DNA from 2 places in the Butyrivibrio sp. AD3002 genome. Region 2 is predicted to be linked to the other one. Evidence: a T-box and tRNA genes for the amino acid it is inferred to sense, from the RefSeq annotation. Region 2 holds a T-box; the other holds one or more tRNA genes.

Region 1 (3,430 bases), on a different contig from region 2:
ACCTTACGGTAAAATTCATAAAGGCCAGATCAGAGGCTGCCGGCAGCATTACAATTCCTCTATCCATAGTAATCGATGGTAACGAATACAGAGTAACCGAGATAACGGATAATGCATTTTATGGCAATAAGAGCCTCAAGACGGCAGTTATTGGTGAGAATGTAGAGAAGATTGGCCAGAATGCTTTTTATGGCTGTAAGAAGCTTAAAAATGTTAAAATTAAGACACTGTTCCTTACGAAGAAAACAATAGGTACGGACGCCTTTAAAAAGATCAACAAAAAGGCTAAGATACAGGTTCCTAAGAGCAAGCTCAAAGCTTACAAGAAAATTCTTAAAGCAAGAGGTGTTTCAGGAAAATCACAGAAGGTTACACAAAAGTAACACGAATAATACAAATATCATAGATGGCACAAATAGCGCCTTCACTCGTTTAAAGCCTTCCCCCACCGGGGGAAGGTGGCACGAAGTGCCGGATGAGGGGAGGCGTATTTTCTTACATTGCTACGTATTCTGCAAGCAGCCTATATGTATTCTTAATTCCATCAATATGAGTTCTCTCATAGCCATGACTTGCTCTGGTGCCGGGGCCAATCGCAGCGTGCCTTATATCGAAGCCTGCCACAAGTGCCGGATCAGCGTCTGTTCCGTAGTGAGGAGTGAAAATATCGGGGACATAGTCAGCACCGGACTTTTTACCTGCTTCCTCAAGCTCTTTTATCATGTCAAGATTATAGGGGAATCTACTATCCATGCAGAATACTGAAACCTTGCGCTCAGAGCTGGTCTGCTCAGGTCCGATGCAGGCGATATCCAAAGCAAGGAAATCCTTAACATCGGAAGGAATGCAGGATCCGCCGTGTCCAATCTCTTCATAGAAGGGAATGAAAGCATAAATCTTACGATTTAATTTTATTTTGCCATCTTTAACATCGTGGAGCAGTTCCATAATAAGTGCGACAAGTGCCTTATCATCAATGAAGTGTGATTTGATATAGCCATTGGCATATGTGAATCTGGGTTCAACAGCTACATAATCACCAATTTCTATACCAAGCTTTCTGACGTCATCAGCGCTCTTGACATCCTCATCAAGAACTACAAAAGAATTGGTATCAAAGCTTGCAACTTCTTTGTTTAATTCGTCTTCTGTGACGTGAACTGAAGCATTCTTTCTCTGGACGCAGCCGGTTATAACTTTACCGCTTCTTGTATGAATACGAACATTCTCACGCTCGGTATGATATGCGTAGAGACCGCCAACCTTGTATACCTTAATTGTGCCATCATCATTGATGTGGCGAACCATCATGCCGATTGTATCGCCGTGAGCGGTGATAAGGAGCGGATTCCCTTCGCCGCCGATTTCAGCTAAAATGCCGCCCTTGTGAAGGGTGGTGGTTTTGTAGCCGAGCGCCTCGATTTCTTTTATAAGATAATCTTGAAGCTCGTGGTACTGACCTGTGACGGAATCAATAGCCAGCTCCTTTTCAAGCTCTTCAAGATATCGTTTTTCATTTAATTCATAGCTCATAAGATAAACCTTCCTTGTTTTGATAAAATTGTGACTGGTGGTCACTAAGATATAATAGCATAAAAAATAAGACATAGGTCACTGACTTATGTCTTATTCTACATAGCGAGAGGGGGATTCGAACCCTCGACACCGCGGGTATGAACCGCGTGCTCTAGCCAACTGAGCTATCTCGCCATATTCATTTTGTTGTCGTCTCTTGCCGACCGACTAGGATAGTATATCGCTCCCCAAAGGTAATGTCAACAATAATTTTAAATTTTTTTCAAAGAATTTTTGGAGCTCTATAAAGATAATTATAATACTTTTATATCGCTTTTTTAATAGTGAGTTAATTGACTTTGGATTTTCTCTAAAATACCATAAAGACATGATTAATCTTGTTTCAATTTATTCGTCCAATATAGTTGGACTTTTGGTAATGGCAGTGATCCTGCTCAGCCGTGGATGGCGAATTCAGAACAAGAATTCCGAAAGTCTGATACTTCTTGTGATGATTTTTTCTGTTATATCCGGCTGTATCGTTGATCCACTGGTTTTCTATTTTGATGGAAAGCCTGGGACATTTGTTCGCATTTTTTTGTATATCGGTAATTCGTTCCTGTTTTTCTTAAATGCCGTTATAGGACCGGCATATATAACTATAATTGTCAGACATATCAACGAAAGCCAGTCCTGTAGACAGAGGCTGATTGTATATTCATTGTGTCTAAGTGAGATACTGCTTCTTCTTATAAATCTATTTAAACCTCTTGTGTTCCTGATTGATGAAAACAATTGCTATCGAAGGCTCTCTTTTTATGGCGTGTACATAATAGTTGAGGCCTTTTTCCTGCTTTATGGATTGTATGAATACTTTGCGGCGAAGCGAAGAGGCAGAATCCTCAGCTTTTTCCCGACCTGGCAGTTTCTTGTTCCTATTGCGGTCGGTATGCTGGTGCAGACGGCATTGTACGGAGTATCTCTGATCTGGCCGTGTGTGGGTGTGTCTGTGTGCTGCATAGCACTGAGCCTTCAAAATGAGAATATCTACCTGGACAAACTGACAGGTGCGTTTAACCGTTTTTATCTTAATGAAATAGTGAATGCAGCAAAAAAACGCGGAGAAAAACTTTCGGCCTTAATGCTTGATATGAACGGATTTAAGCAGATAAACGACAACTATTCTCATACGGAAGGCGACAATGCACTAATTGCTATGGCCGATATTTTGAACCAGGTAGTAATGAATAACGGCGTTGTTATCCGCTTTGCAGGAGACGAGTTTATCGTAATTCTGGATAAAACAGCAACACATTCAATCGTTGATTATAAGGAATTTATTGCTGATGCTATAGAAGATTACAACGATGCGTCAAAAAAACCTTATAAACTGTCTGCGGCCATCGGTGGAGATATCATCGACCTAAGCACCGATGAGAACATCGATCTGATCAGCGAAATTGATAAGCATATGTATGCTGACAAAGAGGAGTACTATAAGAAGAATAACAGGCGCAAGAGGTAGGAAGTATCATTTTCACCGCGATTTGAGGATATTTCCATTTTGTGGTATATTTCAAAGAAGGCAATTACAGGAGAAATGCCATTTTAGGTATTTCTCTTTTACTTTATATAAAGGATTATTTTCTAATGTCAGATCAGAATATTGAATTATTCAATCGCATACTTGAGAGGGAATTCCAGGGGATTAGCCTCGAAAACCAGATTATGTTACTCATCATAGAAACCTGCATAGTTTTTATTCCCGGCTTGATTCTCTTGATTAAGAAAAAAACCTCGTTTGGAAAATTACTGCATGTTTACCTGCTGGTATTATATCTGGGAGTTATTTTGACCATGACCATTTTCCGTCGTCCCATCGGAACGAGACCGGGGATAGTGCACCTTAATGTGG
Region 2 (3,430 bases):
TTTTTGGTTGAAACTAATTAACGTTTGCTAATAATTTTTCGTCATTTTCTTGGCTGTTCTTTATACTCCTTATTATTCTTTTCTGCTCTTTACTATGCTTTTCTATTCTTTATTGCTATATCCTTTGCTGCTTCCTGCTAAAATTTTTGTATTCTGCTATTTTTATCTGTTTTTTGCACGGAATTTCGATAACCGTAAGTCTATTTGCTTACTTTTTGATTTTAGACTTATGCTTTTCGATGTTTTTGAGTTTATTTACGTTATATAGTTCATATTTACTCAATATTGCATAAAAACATAGTGAGAATCCCCATTTTTCATTCTTAATATTGATAATTGGTAAGTCTATTTCAAGAAAATTGAGAAATAGACTTACGACCCAGTAAAATATTCTGTTAGAAGAATATTAATGAACTCAATAAAGTATAAAATCCCCTTCCCACAATATCAAGTATCTAACAGTAACTTATAACACTAACTTACAACATCAACTTATAGAAGCAACTGATAGCATTAACTCAAAACAACAGACCATCACCACCGACTCACAAGTCCTTAAGTTTATCTCTCTCCTCCTCTATAACAGCTTTGTCGAGGCGCTCGAACAGGATTGATATCTCAGGAAGTCTGTAACCTGAAGGAATCACTTTGAACTCCCAGTCCGTATTTATTCCAAGCCAGCTGCAGACCTTATCCGATGAAAATGGCAGGAATGGCGCAAGTACTACAGCCAGATTCGCAATGATCTGAACACACTGATACAAGGTATTTCTGCAGGCTGCCTCGTCGCTTGTTCTGGTTTTCCAGGGCTCCTGTTCGTCAAAATATTTGTTGGCTTTTCGCACCACTTCAAATACACCTTCTATGGCATCCTTGAAATTTCCTTTTTCGATCTGTTCACCTGTAGAGGTGTATAGCTGTTTCAGCGTATCATCCCAGTCTCCTGCGGAAGTTCCCTCCGGGATTACCCCATCAAAGTATTTGGCAATAAACGTAAGTGTTCTGTTTATGAAGTTTCCGTAAGCTCCGAGAAGTTCGCCGTTGTGATTATTGACATATTCTGACCAGGAAAAATCGGAGTCCTTTTTCTCGGGTCCGTTCGCCAGGAAATAATAGCGAAGAGAATCGGGATCATACTTATCCAGAAGGTCTTTTACCCAAATCGCATAATTTCTGCTTGTGGAAATCTTCTTTCCTTCCAATGTGAGATATTCACTTGATACTATCTGATCAGGAAGACGATATCCCGCGCCGTGGGCAATCAAAAGTGCAGGTAAAATAATAGTATGGAAGGGAATATTATCCTTACCATGGACATAGTAGTGCTTTGCATTTTCTCCGAAAAGCTCGTCAAAACTCTCACCTTCCCGGTCTGTTACCTGCTTAGCTGCAGACAAGTAACCAAGCACATTTTCTGCCCAGATATAAATTGTCTTTTTCTCATAGCCTTCCTTTGGAACAGGAATTCCCCATTCAAGGTCTCTGGTAAGTGCTCTGTCCCTAAGTCCCTCATCAATGTATCGGTTTGTGAAAGATATGGCATTTTTTCTCCAGTTCACCCCATTATCAACAAGGTCGCGGAGCTGTTTTTCCAGTTTACTTATAGCAATGTACAGATGAGTAGATGCCCGGAATGTCACCGGGTTCTTACAGACAGCACAGATAGGCTCTTTTAAAATTTCGGGATCAAGAACTGTTCCGCAGGAGTCACACTGATCTCCCCTTGCAGGCTCACCGCAAACAGGACAGATACCGGTTACAAATCTGTCCGCAAGGTAAGTATTGCAGCACTCGCAGTAGGCCTGAGGCGTCTCCTTTTCATAAACATAATCTCCGTCGTAGAGCTTTCTGTGGAATTCCTGCACGAACTCTTTATGCGCATCGTCGGAAGTTTTGGTATAGCAGTCGTAGCTAAACCCAAGACGATTAAAGCAGTCCACAAATTCTTCATGATAATGATCACTGATTTCCCGGGGCGATTTTCCCTCAGACTTAGCCCTGATGGCTACAGGTGTTCCGTGACAATCACTTCCGGAAACAAAATACACTTTGTCCTTACAGGCTCTGTGATATCTTGCAAGCACGTCGCCGGGAAGAAGCCCCGCAATATGTCCGATGTGTAATGAACCGTTGGCGTAGGGCCAGGCACCACCTATCAATATATTTCTGTTCATCTCATTTCCTCCTTTGAATTAAGTTTGATAACAATCAGCAGTTTCTTAATTTTTTGTACAAAAAAAGCCCTCCTCTCTGAATTATTTTCAGGGACGAGAGCTTACGCTTCGTGTTACCACCCTAATTCACTCACACCTCACGATATGAGCCTTAGCAACTACGGATGGGAAATGATCCATCGATAGTCCGGCACTGTAACGGGCGCACCCGTCGTAGCCTAAGTTCAAAAGAACCTCGGTACGCGGCTCCAAGACCATGTTCGGTTGCTGCTTGCTCACCGGCTCTCACCAAACGCCGACTCTCTGTAAAGCTCCTAACAACTTACTCTTTCTCTTCACAGCTTTGCTATAGGTTAGTACAAACATATAGTTATGTCAACTAAAATAAAAATATAAACTCCCCGGAATCTGTTTATGATTTCCGGGGAGAAGAGAATTATCTACAATAAGTTTCACTCAGCGACAGGCTGGAAATTGATGATCTCTGCATTCATTGCTTCATCAAACATACGCTGAAGCTCTGTATCATCACCTACCTTGTCTTCGCCGACATAATAGGTTGCATTTCCGTCGGTATCGAAGGTCTCGGAAGCTTCCTCAGCTACTGCAAGCTTGCCATCCTTGATTGTGTTCTTGGTAACAAAGTGGTGACCTGCTGTGATAAGCTTGCCATCAGCCATTGCCAGGGGATTAGCTGTTCCCTGTGAAGTAACACTGCCAAGATACTCAACAGCACCGTTATCATCATATATGAAAATCGATGAATCAATTGCTGCGTCTGTGTCATCCCACTTGTAGCAGCCGCTTGCTACCAAAAGAGCATCCGTTCCATCGATAGTTACATTTGCGTAGCCCATTCCGGGTTTCAGACTGTCAACGAGTTCAGTGAAGGTTGCGTACTGTGACATATCAACTTTTGAAAAATCTACAGGTGCAATATCTGAAAGAGGCTTTAGTTCAACGTCTGATTCCTTCTGATCCTCATAGTTCTTCATAGCTTCATCATACTCTTCCTCTGAGATAGGAGTCCACTCCTCCATATCATAGGTAGCAAACCAGGGCTTTTCCTCGTCCTCGTAGCCATCGTACTTATAGCCGTACTGACAAACCATATCTGTGTCATTGTTCATAAGTGCATAAAGTGTAACGCCGCTTTCCTCTGCTCCGCCGGAGTATTCGTTGGAGATAAATGAATTGTTGTATACATAGTATCTGTCTCTTGCTCCGCCGCTTACTACGTGAGTTGCTTCTTTGTC

Evidence for each region. A T-box is a leader RNA that pairs with one kind of tRNA and senses whether it is charged. The one in region 2 lies ahead of metG (methionine--tRNA ligase), so its partner is inferred to be a tRNA-Met.
Region 1: it has a tRNA-Met gene. The T-box ahead of metG (methionine--tRNA ligase) is inferred to sense a tRNA for this amino acid. The anticodon was not compared.

The regions. Positions count from the first base shown of each region.
Region 1 is NZ_ATVV01000003.1:196,713-200,142, forward strand. It holds gene G596_RS0104285 (leucine-rich repeat protein) at 1-383, shown strand, start outside; gene G596_RS0104290 (M42 family metallopeptidase) at 496-1,533, opposite strand; tRNA gene G596_RS0104295 (tRNA-Met) at 1,637-1,710, opposite strand; gene G596_RS0104300 (GGDEF domain-containing protein) at 1,904-3,040, shown strand; gene G596_RS0104305 (VanZ family protein) at 3,082-3,430, shown strand, end outside.
Region 2 is NZ_ATVV01000037.1:6,417-9,846, forward strand. It holds gene metG (methionine--tRNA ligase) at 546-2,174, opposite strand; T-box leader at 2,261-2,522, opposite strand; gene G596_RS0118190 (hypothetical protein) at 2,627-3,430, opposite strand, start outside.